4 regions of the Micromonospora robiginosa genome follow, and region 1 is predicted to be linked to each of the others. Evidence: riboswitches for the same ligand, from Rfam matches in the RefSeq annotation. Region 1 holds a riboswitch; each other region holds the start of a gene.

What was found. Region 1 has a riboswitch for cyclic di-AMP ahead of H1D33_RS01695 (coiled-coil domain-containing protein). Riboswitches for the same ligand answer to the same signal wherever they lie in the genome.
Region 2: it holds a riboswitch for cyclic di-AMP, as region 1 does, so the genes downstream of both, H1D33_RS08565 (LysM peptidoglycan-binding domain-containing protein) here and H1D33_RS01695 (coiled-coil domain-containing protein) in region 1, are expected to answer to the same signal.
Region 3: it holds a riboswitch for cyclic di-AMP, as region 1 does, so the genes downstream of both, H1D33_RS14475 (C39 family peptidase) here and H1D33_RS01695 (coiled-coil domain-containing protein) in region 1, are expected to answer to the same signal.
Region 4: it holds a riboswitch for cyclic di-AMP, as region 1 does, so the genes downstream of both, H1D33_RS23655 (C40 family peptidase) here and H1D33_RS01695 (coiled-coil domain-containing protein) in region 1, are expected to answer to the same signal.

What each region holds. Positions count from the first base shown of each region.
Region 1 is NZ_CP059322.2:334,086-338,169, forward strand. Features, by position in the region: gene H1D33_RS01685 (SRPBCC family protein) at 1-30, shown strand, start outside; gene H1D33_RS01690 (hypothetical protein) at 1-499, opposite strand, end outside; gene H1D33_RS01695 (coiled-coil domain-containing protein) at 582-1,670, opposite strand; cyclic di-AMP (ydaO/yuaA leader) riboswitch at 1,676-1,805, opposite strand; gene H1D33_RS01700 (cation diffusion facilitator family transporter) at 1,950-2,864, opposite strand; gene H1D33_RS01705 (HelD family protein) at 2,941-4,084, opposite strand, start outside.
Region 2 is NZ_CP059322.2:1,952,323-1,956,406, forward strand. Features, by position in the region: gene H1D33_RS08560 (LLM class flavin-dependent oxidoreductase) at 1-1,470, opposite strand, end outside; cyclic di-AMP (ydaO/yuaA leader) riboswitch at 1,680-1,824, shown strand; gene H1D33_RS08565 (LysM peptidoglycan-binding domain-containing protein) at 1,823-2,443, shown strand; gene H1D33_RS08570 (YbaB/EbfC family nucleoid-associated protein) at 2,742-3,191, shown strand; gene H1D33_RS08575 (M4 family metallopeptidase) at 3,596-4,084, opposite strand, start outside.
Region 3 is NZ_CP059322.2:3,382,310-3,386,393, reverse strand. Features, by position in the region: gene H1D33_RS14485 (hypothetical protein) at 1-121, shown strand, start outside; gene H1D33_RS14480 (hypothetical protein) at 253-1,017, shown strand; cyclic di-AMP (ydaO/yuaA leader) riboswitch at 1,325-1,465, shown strand; gene H1D33_RS14475 (C39 family peptidase) at 1,671-2,513, shown strand; gene H1D33_RS14470 (hypothetical protein) at 2,575-3,123, opposite strand.
Region 4 is NZ_CP059322.2:5,339,014-5,343,097, reverse strand. Features, by position in the region: gene H1D33_RS23660 (N-acetylmuramoyl-L-alanine amidase) at 1-1,823, opposite strand, end outside; cyclic di-AMP (ydaO/yuaA leader) riboswitch at 2,057-2,194, shown strand; gene H1D33_RS23655 (C40 family peptidase) at 2,262-3,239, shown strand; gene dcd (dCTP deaminase) at 3,311-3,889, opposite strand; gene H1D33_RS23645 (pyridoxamine 5'-phosphate oxidase family protein) at 3,968-4,084, shown strand, end outside.

The DNA.
Region 1 (4,084 bases):
GGCGCGACGCTGGAGGGCCACCCGGCCTGACCGGGGCCCGCCGGATCCGCCCCCACGGCTTGTGGGTGGACAGCACGGTGGCGATCAGCAGCAGGGTGGTGGAGACGGCCGGCGCCACCACCAGGTCGACCCGCAGGTGCGCGTCGGCGGCCCCGGCGAGCGCGCCGAGGTGCCGGATCCGGGGCGTCAGCAGGAGCAGCACCAGGCCGAGCATGACGGTGGTGAGCACGAACTTCACCAGCACCCAGCGCCAGCGCAGCAGACCCCACGGGGTGAGCAGCGCACTGACCGTCCCGACCAGCCAGACCGCCACGCTCAGCGGCGCGAACAGCCAGGTGACCAGCAGCCCCGCCGCCGGGTAGACGACGTCGGGGTCGGCGCCGCGCAGCCCGGCCACGCCGAGCGCGAGCAGCGTCAGGTCGGCGCCGAGCCAGCCCAGCGAGGTGACCAGGTGCGCGGTGAGCAGCGCCTTGCGGCCGGCGGGGGAGAGTCGTCTCATGCCCCCGATCCCACCGGGTCGCGCGGCCCACGTCGTGGGCCGCGCGACGACATCCGGGGTACGTCGTGGAGCGTAGTGCGCGTTAGTAGACCGACAGGTGCACGTGGTTGGTGTGGTCGCTGGACGGGTCGCCGTTGCCGCCGCTGTACGACTTCCAGCCGCTGCTGGGCAGCCAGATCCGCTTGAACCAGATCACGTAGAGCACGGCGAGCGGGTCGGCGTTGCGGATGAAGTACGCGGACAGGTTGTTGCCGTACGTCCGGTCGCCGCCGCTGGCGACGCCGCCGAAGCCGTCCTTCTGCGCGGCGAAGTCGCAGGCCCGTCCCTTCGGGTGCTCACCCGAGCCGCTGGGTCGGTGGCAGGAGACGTACCGGGTGAAGCCGGCGGCCTTGGCCTGCTGCAACGCGTGCAACGTGCGCGGGGTGATGCAGCCGCTGGCCGGCGTCGGGTCGTTGACGCTGCACGACTCCGCCGGCCACGACCCGTCGGAGTTGCGCTTGGCCGGCGTCGCGTTCGCCGTGGACGTGCCCCGGGTGCTGCCACCGTCGTCGCTGTCGCGGGTGGTGGCGCTGCGCTTGTTCGCCACCTCCAGCGCCCGCTCGGCCTGCTCCTTGCGCTTGCCCATGAGCGTGACCTGCTTGCGCTGCTCCAGGATCTCGCCGTCGAGCGCGGTGCGGGTGCGGATCGCCTCGTCCCGGGTGGTGATCAGGTCGCGCAGCGTCCGGTCCTCGTGCGCGGCGACCGTCTCCAAAGCCGCGGCCCGGTCCATGAAGCCCTCCGGGGTGCGGCTGGCGAGCAGCGCCGCGGCGGTGCCCATCCGGCCGGTGCGGTAGGCCACCCCGGCGATCTCGCCGACCTTGGCGTCGCGCTCGGTCAGCTCCACGTCGATGGTCTTGAGCCGGTCGTTGAGCTGCTTCTGCCGGGTCACCGAGCGGTTCAGCGCGGCCTTGGCGTCGAGCCAGCCCTTGCTGGCCGCGTCGAGTTGTTCGCGCAGCGCGGGGGTGCCGCCCTCGTCGTCGCCGGGTGCGGCGGCGAGCAGGCCGGTCGGGGAGGCCGCCCGCGCCGCCGAGGCGGGGGAGACCGGCACGGTCGCGACACCGAGGGCCAGCATCGCGACGAGCAGGGCCGCCAACCGGGCGGCCGTCCGTCGTACAGGTGCCACTGTGGGCATTCACGTGTCCTTCCGTCAACCGCCGACCGGGTTAGCTGACGGGTTCGGGACGGAAGATCCCTACCGCTGACGCGGATGCACCCCACGTACGTGGTTCCCCGGCTCGCCCTGCGGGCGATTAGGCGCCGGCCGCGCCGAGAGGTGCCGGAGTGGCACCCGTGGTGCGGCCGGGACCGAGCCTACCGGCGCTGCCCGGAGCCGGCGCCGTGGACCGGGGCCGGTTACCGGGCAAAACCGGCATAAGCCTACAATAACTACACTGATTTAAGTCTGTCCTAATTACCACTCGGTCGGACCGCAGGCGCCGGCTGACGCTCCGGGCTCGATCTGCAACGTGGCGTGGTCGATCGAGAAGTCCTCGTGCAGGGCGTCCCGGGCCGCGGCCAGCACGGTGGCGACCTCGGCGCCCGGGTCGATCGTCAGGTGCGCCGAGGCGACGTCCATGCCCGAGGTGAGCGTCCAGACGTGCAGGTCGTGCACCTCCGCCACGCCGGGCACGGCGGTCAGCCGGTCGTGCACCGCGGTCACCTGGAGGTGCTCCGGCGCGGCCTGCACCAGGATGCGGACCGCGGCGCGGCCGAGCCGCCAGGTGCGCGGCAGGATGAACAGGCCGATCGCCACGGCGACCACCGGGTCGGCCCACCACCAGTCGGTGACCGCGATGACCAGCGCGGCGCCGATCACGCCGAGCGAGCCGAGCAGGTCGCCGAGCACCTCCAGGTAGGCCCCGCGCAGGTTGATGCTCTCCTGCGCGCCGGAGCGCAGCAGCGCGAACGCGGCGACGTTGGCGAGCAGGCCGAGCACGGCGACCACGAGCATCGGGCCGGCGAGCACCTCCGGCGGCTCGCCGAACCGGCGTACCGCCTCGATTAGCACGTAGACCGCGACGGCGCCGAGCAGCACCGCGTTGGCCAGCGCCGCGAGCACCTCCAGCCGATAGAGCCCGAACGTGCGCTGCGGGTCGGTGCGGGCGCGCCGGGTGGCGCTGATCGCGGCGAGCGCCATGCCGATGCCGAGCACGTCGGTGAACATGTGCCCGGCGTCGGAGAGCAGCGCCAGCGAGCCGGTCGTGAAGGCGGCCACCGCCTCGATCAGCATCAGCGCGGTGAGCAGCGCGAAGGCGGCCCAGAGTCGCCCTCGGTGGCGGTGCGCCGCGTTGGCCACCGCGCCGCTGTGGTCATGACCTGCGCCCACGCACACACCCTCCGCCCCGTGTCTCGGCCGGGACCAATCTATGCTCACATCGCTATGTGTGCAAGTGAGGGTGGGGTCACCCCACCGGATCGAGCGTGGTCAGGCGCTGGGTGGCCCGGGACAGCGCCACGTAGAGCGTCCGCACCCCGGAGCCCGGGTCGGCCCGGATCTCGCCCGGCGCGACCAGCACCACACCGTCGTACTCCATGCCCTTGGCCTGCAGGCTGGTCACCACCTGGAGCCGGCCGCCGCCCAGCTCGCCCAGCCAGCCGGCCACCTCGTCCCGGCGCGGCACCGGTGTGATCACCCCGACCGTGCCCTCCACCTCGGCCAGCAGCGTCCGGGCCGCCTCGACCGTGGCCGACGGCAGCTCGGCGGCGGCCACCGTGCGCTGGACCGGCGGCACGCCGGTGGAGCGCACCGCGTCCGGCAACGCCAGGTCCGGGTACAGCCGGCGGATCTCCGCCGCTGCCACCGCGAAGATCTCCGCCGAGTTGCGGTAGTTGGTGGTCAGCTCGTAGCGGTGCCGGCGACGCCGGCCCAACGCCTGGTCCCGGGCCCGGTCCAGCTCCTGCGGGTCGCCCGTCCAGGCGGTCTGCGCCGGGTCGCCGACCACCGTCCAGGACGCCAGCCGCCCGCGCCGCCCCACCATCCGCCACTGCATCGGCGAGACGTCCTGCGACTCGTCCACCACCACGTGCGCGTAGTCGCGGTAGTCCGCCGGACGCTCCCGGGCCGCCGCCCGCGCGGCGCGCTGCCGATCGGCGTACGTGCTCAGCTCGCGCACGCCGCCGGCCAACTGGTACGGGTCCCGCTTCGGCTTCGCCCGGCGCACCGGCGTGCCGAGCAGCGCGTCCAGCTCGTCCAGCAGCGCGATGTCGGCCACCGTCAGCCCCTCGGCGTCAAGCGTCCGGTACGCGTCGGCGAGCAACCGGATCTCCGCCGAGGAGAGCACCCCGCCGGCGTACCGGCGCAGCCGCTCCGGCCGGGCCAGCCAACCCAGCACGTGGCGCGGGTGCAGCCGGGGCCACCACGCCTTGAGGAACTCGCGGAACTCCGGCCGCTCGATGATCTCGTCCTCGAACGCCGGCTGCTCCGGCAGCCGCCCCACCCGCAGCGTGCGGGCCTGCGCGTAGAGCGCGGCGAGCACCGCGTCGAACGCCGCCCGGCGCACCTCGTTGCGGCGCGCGCCCCGGGCCAGCGTCCGGTCCCGGACCGCG
Region 2 (4,084 bases), 1.6 Mb from region 1:
CAGGTCCACCGCCTCCTGGAGACCGGTGAAGTCGCCGGGGGAGGCGACCAGCTCCACCAACGCCCGGTCGACGCTCTCCACCACGCCGTGGATCACCACGTGCTCCTGCTCCAGGCGGTCCAGCACCGGGGCCAGCGAGGCGTCGGCGCGGCGCAGGTGCGGGAAGACCGAGGCGCCCTCCAGGCCGTGGTGCTGCGTCACCACCGTGCAGTACGCGGCGCAGTAGGCGCCAAGCGTCCAGTCGTTCTGCCGCATGGTCATCGCGTTCAGCGCGGCCCGCGCGCCACCCGGTGACACCGCCCCGCGCCTGACCTGCTCCAGCAGGTCGCGCACCTGGGCCAGCTCCTGCCGCAGGTGGTCGTGCACGTCCACCAGGTGCTGCCCGGCGGCCTGCGCGCGGGCGGGGTAGACGTGCCCGGCCGGTGGCGGCGGGGCGGTCGGACGGGTCGTCTCGTCCCAGAGGCGGCGGGCGCTCAGCCGTACCCCGGGATCGGGGGTGGGGGTGACCGCGAGCGTGCTCGGACCGCCGGCGGCGGCCTGCTCCTCGACCACGGCGCGGGCCCCGCTGCCGGGCGTGGTGCGCTCGGCGGCGACCAGCTCCCGGACCGCCGGCGCCACCTCCTGGGCGAAGAGCTGGATGGCGCGCGGCTCGTCACTGCCGAGGACGAACGTGGTGACGCCGTGCTCCAGGGTGAGGCCGGCCAACTCCTCGACCCACTGCTCCGGCGGCCCGGCCAGGAAGCCGGTGGACGAGCGGGCGAACGTGCCGGTGACGTTGAGCATCCGGCGGACCGCGCCCGGATCGCGCCCGGCGGCTTCCGCTCCCTCGTTGACGAGCGCGTTCAGCGCCGGCAGGTCGTCCGGCCCCTTCGACAGGTACGCCAGCGACGGCAGCCAGCCGTCCGCGGCCCGCCCGACCAGCCGCAGCATCCGGGGCTTGTACGCGCCGACCCAGATGCCCACCGGGTGCGCCGGCGCCGGCCCACGCTTCGCCCCGACCACCCGGTAGTGCTCCCCGTCCACCCGGATCATGCCGCGCCGCCCGGTGTCCCACACCTCGCGGACGACCTGGATCGCCTCGTCGAGCGCGTCGACGGCCGCGCCGGGGGAGAGCCGCCGCCCGCCGGCCGCCTCGATCGCGTCCCAGAACGCGCCCGCGCCCAACCCCAGCTCGACCCGGCCGCCGGTGAGCAGGTCCAGGCTGGCCACACTGCGGGCCAGCACCACCGGTTGGCGCAGCGGCAGGTTGAGCACGTTGCCGGCCAGTCCGATCCGGTCGGTGGCGGCGGCCACGTACGACATCAGCGTCCAGGTGTCCAGGAAACCCGGCTGGTAGGGGTGGTCCTGGAAGGTGACCAGGTCGAGCCCGGCCTGCTCGCAGAGCGTGGCCAGCGCCACCACCTGGTCGGGGCGACCGGCGGCGGGGGTGAGGAAGCCGCCGAATGCCAGCTCGTGTCCGTGGTCGGTCATCCGCCCCGCTCCTCGCGCGATCTTGCCCGGTCCCGCCCACGGTAGCCGCACCGCCGGCCGGTGGGCGGCGGACCCGCCACCATGGACGCGGTCACCCCGCCGGGTGAAGAACGTTCCAAGAAGTGGGTTGTTGGCGTAATTCGTCCCTAGCGTCAAGTCCGTTCGCATTCGCGGACACCGCGGGCCGGTAACGCCTAATCCCGCCACCGGCCCGGTGGTAACCGAACCTCGGGCGGGAGCGGGGGACCCACACGTTCCACGGTGCACGTCACCTCGGGGTGAAGCCGCCACCGGCGGCCGGGCTCCTCGGCCCGAACCCGACAGCTCACCTCGTCGGCGTGGAGGAATCCACATGTCAACTGCATACTCAGCCCGGCGTCGCCGTACCGTCGTCGGCGCGCTCGTCGCCGGTGCCGCGACCCTGTTCGGGCCGGCCGCGCCGGCCGCCGCCGCGGGCGTCAACTGGGACGCCGTCGCCCGCTGCGAGTCCGGTGGCAACTGGCACATCAACACCGGGAACGGCTACTACGGCGGGCTCCAGTTCTCCCGCGGCACCTGGAACGGCCACGGTGGCCAGAGGTACGCCGCCCGGGCCGACCTGGCCAGCCGCGCCGAGCAGATCGCCGTCGCGGAGCGGGTGCTCGACGGACAGGGCATCGGCGCCTGGCCCGTCTGCGGCAGGAAGGGCGGGTCGACCGGCAGGAAGGCCGGATCGAGCCGAACCCACGTCGGCGCGGGATCGGACTCGACCGCGTCCACGAAGAAGGCCACCTCCCCGCGCCCGTCGGGCGGCGAGCGGCGCAGCGCGCCGGCCACCGGCGCCTACCTGGTGCGGCCCGGCGACACGCTGTCCGAGATCGCCGCCGCGAAGCACGTCGCCGGCGGTTGGCGCGCCCTGCACACGCTCAACCGGGCCGTCGTCGGCGCGGACGCCGGCCTGATCTTCCCGGGCCAGCGGCTGCGCCTGCGCTGATCCCCGCTGCGGGACGCCGTCCCGATGGTCCGGACGGCGTCCCGCGGTTCCCGGAGCCGTGCCGGCCGACGGACGACGCCGAACGCCCGGCCATGTGGCGTCCGGGCGTGGCGGGTGCCGAACCAGGTCGCCGGGACCATCCGGCTGGGCGCTCGGCGTCGCGCGACACGCCGGGGGTGCTGGGCGTCCGTCCTGCTCCCGGCCCCGGCGACCGGATCGACGCGGCGGGTGACGAGGTTCCGCCGCCGCCGGTTGCTATGGTCACGAGGCTCGGCTAAGACGTGAAGAAAGCGCGGATATGACCAACGATGCGTTCTCGGCCGCCGCGAGCCTCGACGAGCTGCTGACCCGCACGCAGCAGGCGCTGGCCGCGATGCGGTCCCGGTCCTGTGTGCTCGCCGACGGCGAACCCGGCGAACTGCTCCGGGCCGAGGGCGTCGCCGCCGGCGGCCGGGTCCGGGCGGTCGCCGTCCAGGGTGGCCGGTTGCACTCCGTCGTCGTCGATCCGGAGCTGGCCGACGTGCCGCTCGAGGTCCTCTGTGCACACCTGGTCGACGCCGTCAACGACGCGCTGAGCGAGCTGGATGCCCAGGTCAGCGACTCCGCCCGGGCGGACACCGACGCGCTCGCCGCCCGCCTCGGCGGCCTGCCCGACCAGGCGGAGCTGTTCAGCCGGACGATGCACGAGGTGGCCGCGCGCATCCGCCGCGACCGCGACGCCGCGTCCCGAGCCGCGCACCTGGCGTGATGACTCGATCTGGTGGACGCCCGTCCGGGTGACCGCCTGCCCTGGTCGCCGCCCGTCCGCGTGACGGCTCGCCCTGGTGGACGCCCCTCCGCGTGACGGCCCGCTCTCCTGCGACGGCGCCGCGTCGGTCAGCCCGCCGTCGTCGGCGCGACCGAATTCGCCGGCGAGCCCTCAGTAACCGCCATTCGGGATCGACCTTCCGAAGGGCGGGAACGACGGAGATCTTGGTACGGAATGGCCCCTCCAGGGGCCCGTTCGTACCAAGATCTCGGAGCCGGAGCCGGAGCCGGAGCCGGAGCCGGAGCCGGAGCCGGAGCCGGAGCCGGAGCCGGAGCCGGAGCCGGAGCCGGGGACGCGGAACGGCCGGCCGCCGGGAGGGCGACGGCCGGCCGTTCGGGTCGCGGTCAGCTCAGCGTGACCGCCGTGTCGTCGACGACGAAGGACGTCTGCAGGGAGGCGTCCTCCACGCCGCTGAACGAGATGGTCGCCGTGGTGCCGGCCAGCGACGAGATGTTGAAGGATCGCTGCACGTAACCGGTGGCCTTGTTCAGGTTGGAGTAGGTGGCCAGCGTGGTGCTGCCGGCCTTGACGGTCAACTTGTCGTAGGCGGTGGTCGTGGTCGACTCCGCGCTGTCGATGTGCAGCCAGAACGTCAGGGTCGCCTTGCACCCGGCCGGGATGCTGACCGACTGGCTGAGCGAGTCGGTGTGCGAGGAGCCGTAGCCGTCGAGCCACGCCTTGTACGAGCCGCCGTGCGCCGCCTGGCCGCTGTCGGTGGTGATGACGCCGGACGAGGCGGTCCAGTTCACGTTGCCGGACTCGAAGCCGGGGTTGGCCAGCTTGTTGCCGGAGCAGCCGCCCGAGGGCGGGGTGGTGGTGGCGGTCGGCGTGGG
Region 3 (4,084 bases), 3.0 Mb from region 1:
CCCCACCGGTGTGACCGAGCCACAGCCGGAGAGCGCCGCCGTGCCGCCCTCCCGCCGGCTCCCGCTGCCCGGCGGTCAGCCGCCGGCGCCGGCCGGCCCGCGGGCCCCGCCCGCCCGCTGACCCGCCGCGGGTCCGGCCCGCGCCCCTCCACCCGAACCTCACCCCGCACCCGCCCTCGGCGTTTCGGCGGCGCCCGTACCCGCCCGGCCCGTGCGGATCTTCCCGCTTTCGTCTCCCGTGAGGTGCCGACCATGTCGCAGACCGTTCTCCTCAACTTCCTCACCGCGGTTCCCGAGGCCGCCGCCATCTGGTCGGCGCTGATCGTGCTCGCGCTCGCCCTGCTCGCCGTGCTGGTCGCCCGCCCGGAGCGGGACGGCGCGACCGAGGTCGAAGCCGACCCGGTCGACGCGGACACCCTCCACCGCGCCGACCTCGCCCGATACGCCGACGAGGTGGCCGTGGCCGCCGCCGGAGCCGCCCAGACCGCACATCGCCGCCGCGAGCGGTGGCTGGCCGCGCAGACCGAGGCGGACCGGGCCTGGGCGGCGTACGACGAGGCGGACACCGCCGCCCGCCGCCTGGCCGCCGCCGGCGCGCTGCCCGCCCCGCACACGCCACACACCCCGACCGAGTACGCGGCACGGGAACGCTGGCTGCACCACGCCGCCATGTCGGCGCACTGGCGGGGCGACCTGACCGCCCGCCAACTCGCCGACGTGCTGGCCCACCGCAACGGGTGGGACCCGCGCCGCCACCCGGCCGAGCAGGAGATCGTGCTGGCCCGCACGGTCCGTGACGGGCGTCGGGCCGGCTGGGAGACTGCCGCCGAGCGGGAGCGCCTGGCGTGGCGGGACGCCGAACTGGCCGCCGAGTCGGCCCGCACGCTCGCCGCCGAGGCGTACGCGGCAGCCGTCGCGCTGCGGCCCGTGCCGGCGTCCCGGGCCCCGGCCGCGACCCGCGTCCCGGCGACGGCGGCCGTGCGGAGCGCCCGCTGGCGTCCGGCCCGGGTGGGCTGAGCCGACGACCTCGGCCGAATCGTTACCGAGTGTGGTGAGCCCGGTCACGGGCGCCGTCCGACCGGCGACGGCCGGACCCGATGACCGGTGCTGCGCCTGCTGCCCGTTTCTCCGCCGGCCGGATGTCCCCCTTTTGGGCGGACAGCTACCGGCGTAGCCGCTCGTCCCATTGAGGGGCATCGGTGACCGGCTGCACCGAATCCGTAGTCGCCCCGCACGTTTCCGCAGGTGGCGGCGCTTGGCAGGGCGTTTACCCGCCGGTAGTGTCGGCGCGTCCGGTGCGGTTGACGGTCGCAGATGGCGACGCCGTGCCGACCCGCCTAATCGTGCACACACGAACCGGGGACCCACAGCAACACCGGGGTGAATCCGCGCGCCACGGCCGCGGTAGGGCGTACTTCCCGCCCGAATCCGTCAGCTAACCCGGTCGGCGGCCACGGAAGGAGTTCCGCCTCGTGCCCTCCACCCCCCGATCGTCCCCCGCCTCCACGGCCACCGGGTACCGGCGCTCGCCTGACCGGCGACACGTCCCCCGACCCCTGATCGCCCGGCAGCCCGGGCGTCGCTTCCGCGGCCCTGCCGCCCGCCAGCGCGTGTGAGTTCCTCCGCGCGCCGGGCCGGCGCGTGCCGCTCACCCCCGTGGAGGAACCACCGTGAAGCACCACCTGAAGCGTCAACTGCGGCGTCTCGCCACCGAGCGCCCGTACCAGATCATCGCCGGCTCGGCAGCGGCCCTCGTGCTCGCGAGCGGCACCGGCGCCGCCCTCGCCGCCACCGACGACGCCCCGGTCCGCCAGGAGAACACCGCCTCGGTGGCCGACCTCGGCGCCCGGCTCGGCGACACCGCCAGCCGCAGCGAGGCCCGGATCGCCGTCCCGGCCCCGAGCACGTCGCCCAGCGCCACGCCCAGCGCGTCGCCCCGGCCCAGCGCCTCGGCCTCGGCGAAGGCTGCCGACCCGGACACCACCCGCACGGCCAAGCCGAAGCCGCCGTCGAGCCGGACGCTCGACTACGACTACCAGGCGCAGACCACCTACTACTACTGCGGTCCGGCCGCCGTGCGCAACGCGCTCAGCGCCAACGGCATCGAGCGCAGCCAGGACACCCTGGCCGTCGCCCTCGGCACCACCGAGATGGGCACCAACTCCGCCGAGGACACCACCCGCGTCCTCAACCAGCAGGTCAAGGGCAACCCGTACCGGACCCGCATGATCCCGGGCTCGGCCACCCGAGCGCAGATCGACCAGCTCCAGGCCGACGTCGTACGGGCCGTCAGCAACGGCCGGGCCGTCGTCTCGAACATCGTCGGCGACGCCACCGACACCAACGGCGGCTGGCACTCGTTCCCGGGCGGCCACTACATCGCCGTGGTCGGCTACAAGAACGACGGCCGGACCGTGCGGATCGCCGACTCGGCCGACCCGTCGCTGCCGTCGTACTGGGTCAGCACGATCGACCTGGCGAACTGGATGGCCACGCGCGGTTACTCCGCCTGACCTCTTTCTTCGGTACGCGTGAAGGCCGGCACCCGTTTCGGGGTGCCGGCCTTCTTCGCGCTTACTTGGTCCAGTGCTGGGCGACGAGGTCGGTGGCCTGCTTCTCCCACTGCGCGTAGGCGTCCGGGTAGGCGGAGACCTGCACGGTCTGCGCGGCGTCGGTCAGGGGCATGTCCTGCCAGCCGTCGACCTGCTTCAGCCCCTTCAGGAAGGCCAGGGTGGAGTGCTCGGGGTCGGTGATCTCCTCCGGCGTACCCCAACCACTGGAGGGGCGCTGCTGGAACAGGCCCAGCGAGTCATGGTCGTTGCGGTCGCCGAGGTGGCCGAGGTTCTCCAGCTTCGACTCCTGCAGGCTGGTCGCGATCGAGATGACCGCGGCCCGCTCGGGCAGGCCGGCCTTCTTCGTCGCGGCGATGATCGCCTTGGCGTTGGCGGTCTGCTCGTCGTTGAGGGTGATGGTGGACTGCTCGCCCTGCACGGTGGCCGTCACCGGCTTGGCGGCGGCGTGCGCGGGGGTGTCGGCGTGGGCGGCGATCGGGCCGGCGAACACGCCACCGGTGAAGGCCAGACCAGCGATACCGAGGATGCTCTTGCGCAGGATCGTGTTCATGGTGGGCTCCATTCGGGGGTCAACACACCCTCGCGGGGGACGGGGGTGCGGGCACCGTCAGGCGCTCGAAAAGGTCAGGGGGTTTCCGGCGTGGGCGCGGAGCGCGGGGCTCGTCGCGGGGGCCGGGAGTGTGTGTAACGACCGGCCGGCCACCACCATTCCCGGGGACCGTCACCATCGTGGGGCGAAGGCTGCGGGTCAGTCGGCTGGCCCGATAGATGCGGGCCGGCTGACCCCCGGGGATCCAGGGCTGGCGGCGCGGGGACGCTCACCTGGCTCGGGTCGTTCGCCCGGTTGCCCGGCTCGGGGCATTCACCCGGTCGCTCGACTCGGGGCGTTACCCGGTCGCTTGGCTCGGGGTCGTTCACCCGGTCGCCTGGCTCGGTCGTTCACCCGGTTACAACGCCCCGCACCCCGCCCCGATTCCGCCGCCAGAGTGCCACCCACCACCCCGAACCGGACACCCCACCCACCCGACACACCCAGTCAGATCCCACCGCAGTGCCACCCGCCACCCGCCCCACCCGACGCGCAACCGGAACACCATGCCTTATCCGGCCAGCCCAGACACCCGTGACGTTCCACCCAACAGCCCCACCGAGAGCGTCACTGGAGCACCATGGGTGCCTCAAACTCCCGTAGACACCCATGACGTTCCACTCACCGTCCCATCGGAGCGCGACTGGAACGCCACGGGTGTCTCAGGCCCGCACGGACAGCCTTGGCGTTCCACCCGCCGGCCCAGCGGAGCACCACTGGAACACCGTGGAGGTCTCACGCCCTCGCAGACGGCCACGGTGTTCCACCCACCCGCCCACCGAAGGCCACCGGCACACCATGGGCACCCATCGCGTTCCACCCGCTTCGCCATGCGCACATCGAAGCCCCGCAGGCTCCCACAACACCCGCCAACCGACCCACCGAAACGCCTCGGGCGCCTGACCGCCCCCGCACCCACTCA
Region 4 (4,084 bases), 1.7 Mb from region 1:
TACTGCAGCGGGGAGATGGTCTGGTAGGGGATGGTGTCCGGGTAGGCGGCCTGCTCCGGGTAGGCGCGGCCGTACACCGGGATGGTGGCCTTCCCGGGCCGGGGGGTCACCACGAAGCCGGTCGCCCACTTCGCCGTCGGCGCCGAAGCCGGGTTCTGGAACCACGCCTTCTGGCCGAGGTACCAGATCGCCGTCCAGTCACCCTGCCGGCCGGCCAGCGCGTACGTCTGTCCGGCGGAGGCGCGGGCGCCGTGGTCCGAGATGTACATCGTGTCCGGCGTGCCGTCCGGGCGCAGGCCGAGGTCGTTGACCAGCGGGGCGTCCGTGCTCGGCGCGGTCCGCAGGACCACCGCGGAGGAGCCGCGCGACGGGCAGGTCTCGGCCGGCGGGGTGGGCGTCGGTACGCCCGGCGGCTGCTGGTTGCAGCCGACGAACGCCGGCCGGTTGGTGGCGAAGTCCGGGTCGATGGTGACCAGCCCGGTCCGCGACGTGCCGGTGGTCCGGAACGGCGCCTTCATCAGGTCGAAGTAGTGCGACCAGTCCCAGTAGGGGCCCGGGTCCCAGTGCATGCCCTTGACCGTGCCGGCGGTGGTGCCGGGCACGTTGTCGTGGCCGATGATGTGCTGCCGGTCCATCGGGATGCCGAACTTCTGCGCCAGGTACCGGACCAGCTTGGCCGAGCTGCGGTACATCGCCTCGGTGTACCAGGTGCCCTGCCCGGCGAAGCCCTCGTGCTCCAGGCCGATGGACTTGGCGTTGACGTACCAGTTGCCGGCGTGCCAGCCGACGTCCTTGGCCTTGATGTGCTGGGCGACGTAGCCGTCCACCGAGCGCAGCGTGTAGTGCCAGCCCAGGTAGTCGGCCCGCTTCACGAGGTCGACGCTGGGGGCGAAGTAGCCCTCGGTGTCGTGGATGACGATGTACTCGATCTTCTGCTGCTTGGGCCGGTTGCCCAGGTCGTGGTTGCCGTAGTCGCCCGGGTCCGCGCTGAGCTGCTCGTACGGCGCGGGGATCCACTCGCAGGCCAACCGCACCGGGCACTCCAACCCGTCCGGTCGCGCGGCGTGCCGCAGGCCGAGCCGGGCCAGGCCGGCACGGTCCGGCTGCGCGGTGGTGGCGGCCAGCGTGACCCGCTGCCCGTCGTCGGTGGTGCGGGTGGCGCCCTGACCGAGCTGGTCGTAGACCTCGTCGGCGAAGGCCGCCGCCGCGTCGGCGGTGTCCGCGCCGGAGTAGCGGGCCACCGCGCCGTACCAGGCCGCGGCGTCGCTGCCGGCGCCGACCGGCCCGCCCAGTGCCTTCTGGTACGAGGCGAGCAGCGCCGCCCCGCCGCGGATGTTCGCCGCCGGGTCGGTGCGCAGCTTCTGTGCGTCGAGCCCGGTGAGCGTCGCGGCGGCGTCGAGCGTCTGGAGCGAGGCCTTCGGCAGCGGCGTCTCCCGGGCCGGCGCGGCGGCGGTGGCCGGGTCGAGGGTGAGCGGGCGGGCGTCGTCGCCGCGCGGGTCCTCGTCCTCGTCGACGTGGGCGCTGCCCGGCGTGGCGAGGACGTGCGCGGCGTCGGTCAGGTGCATCGGGCCGTAGCCGCCGCTGGTGCTGGGCTGGCCGGGGTGGACGTCCCAGCGGGACTCCAGGTAGGAGACGCCGAGCAGCACGTCCTGCGGTACGCCGTACTCGGTGGCGGCCGCGGCGTACTGCTGCTGCCGGTCGCCGGTGGGTGGGGCGGACTGCGGCGCGGCGGTCACCGGGCCGGTGGTCGCCAGCGCGGTGGCGGCGGCCACGGCGGCGGCGAGCAGTATCCGTCTGCCCGACGGCGGGGGTGAGAGGTGCATCGAACCTCCTGGACAGGGATGGGGGTCACTGCGTCCCCACCCTCACTCCGGGCACCCGCGTCGGTCAATACCTTTCCGGTGCTTAATGTTGCATGAAAGAAAGCTTCACTCGTGTCTCGCGTCAGATATTCGGCACGGAGTGTCACGGCCGTTCGGGTTGCGGATCGATAACAGAGGTCCCTACTCTGGTCAATCGTCGGCCGCCAGTCTCATCGTCCACCCCGGGCGGTGACGGTCCGACACCGCCGAGTCGCCCACGGGCGAACCGGGGACCCAGGTACCTGGGGTGAATCCGCAGCCACTGCGGTAGGGCGGCTCCCTTCCCGCCCGAACCCGTCAGCTAACCCGGTAGGCGGTCAGACGAAGGAGTACGGACGCCCGGTGGCACTCCATGCCCCGCGGCCGACGTCGAGCCGGTCTGCCGACCGGTCCGCCGTCGTGCCGCGTTCCCGCTGGTCCCGCTGCACCACCACACTCGCCGCCCTGGTCGGCGCCGCGGTCGTCCTGACCGGTGGCGCGACGGCGGCCCACGCCGAACCCTCGGTCGCCGAGATCGAGGCCCAGATCGACCGCGACTGGAACAAGCTCGAACCCGTCATCGAGCAGGTCAACTCCGTCCGCGAGCAGCTCGCCGCGCGGCGCCGGCAGGCCGACGCGCTCGGTAAGCAGATCGCCCCGCTCCAGGCCCGGGTGGACGCCGCGCTGGGGCAGGTCGGCGGGCTCGCCGCCGACGCGTACAAGGGCGACAACCTCTCCACCGTCAACGCGCTACTGGGCAGCCGCTCGCCGAGCGAGCTGGTCAGCGGCCTGGAGATGCTCGACCGCTTCGCGCACCACCAGCAGGAGCAGGTGCACGACATCGCCGAGCTGCGCGACGAGCTGGCCGCGAAGAAGAAGCCGCTGGACGCGATGGTCGCCGACCTGAGCCGCACCGAGGCGCAGCTCGCGGCGAAGAAGAAGCAGATCGACGCCGAGATCGCCAGGCTGCAGAAGCTGCGGCTCAAGGTGTACGGCAACGGCGGTGGCGGCAAGCTGCGTCCGGCCCCCTGCCCGTCCGGGTATCCCGGCGGCGCGGCCGGCGTGGCGGTCAAGTTCGCCTGCGCCCAGATCGGCAAGATCTACGTCTGGGGCGCCGCCGGCCCGGACCACTTCGACTGCTCCGGCCTGACCATGGCCGCCTGGGCCAAGGCCGGGGTCTCGCTGCCGCACAACGCCCGGCAGCAGCACGACGTGACGAAGCGGGTCAGCCGCGCCGAGCTGCGCGCCGGTGACCTGGTCTTCTACTACGGCGACCTGCACCACGTCGGGATGTACGTCGGCGACGGCTGGGTGGTGCACGCCTCCCAGTCCGGCAAGCCCATCACCATGAAGCGGTACGACGACGGCGACATCAACAGTTACGGCCGCCCCGGCTGAGATGTAAGGAGGGGCCCCCGCTTAACGCATTCTGCATAGGCGGGGGCCCCGCTTAACAGCGGCGGAGATCGTCAGCGCGTCGGCCAGGTGCGCCAGCTCTGCCAGGAGCGGCTCGGCGTCGGGCCGCGCTGGCCCTGGTAGCGCGAACCGTAGACGGCCGAGCCGTACGGGTGCTCGGCCGGCGAGGACAGCCGGAAGATGCACAACTGGCCGATCTTCATGCCCGGCCAGAGCGTGATCGGCAGGTTCGCCACGTTGGACAGCTCCAGCGTGACGTGGCCGGAGAAGCCCGGATCGATGAAGCCGGCCGTGGAGTGGGTCAGCAGGCCGAGCCGGCCCAGGGACGACTTGCCCTCCAGCCGGCCGGCGAGCTGGTCGCCCAACGAGATGACCTCCAACGTGGAGGCGAGCACGAACTCCCCGGGGTGCAGCACGAACGGCTGCCCCTCCGGCACCTCCACCATCGACGTCAGGTCGTCCTGCTGCATCGACGGGTCGATGTGGGTGTAGAGATGGTTGTTGAAGACCCGGAACAACCGGTCCAGGCGTACGTCGATGCTGGACGGCTGCACCAGCGTGGGCTCGAAGGGCTCCAGCGCGAGCGTGCCCGCCTTGATCTCGGAGACCAGGTCGCGGTCGGAGAGCAGCATCGGAACACCATAGCGACCGGTACGGGTGACCTGCGTGTCGGACTGCACTCTCGTACACGTGTTCGATAGAATGTCGGCATGGCTTCCTGGTCCGAATTCGCCGCCGACGAGCCCCGCCTCGCCGCCGAGATCCGCCTTCTGATCCAGCAGTACGGGCCGGGCTTCGGCTACCTCGCCACGGTCCGCGCCGACGGC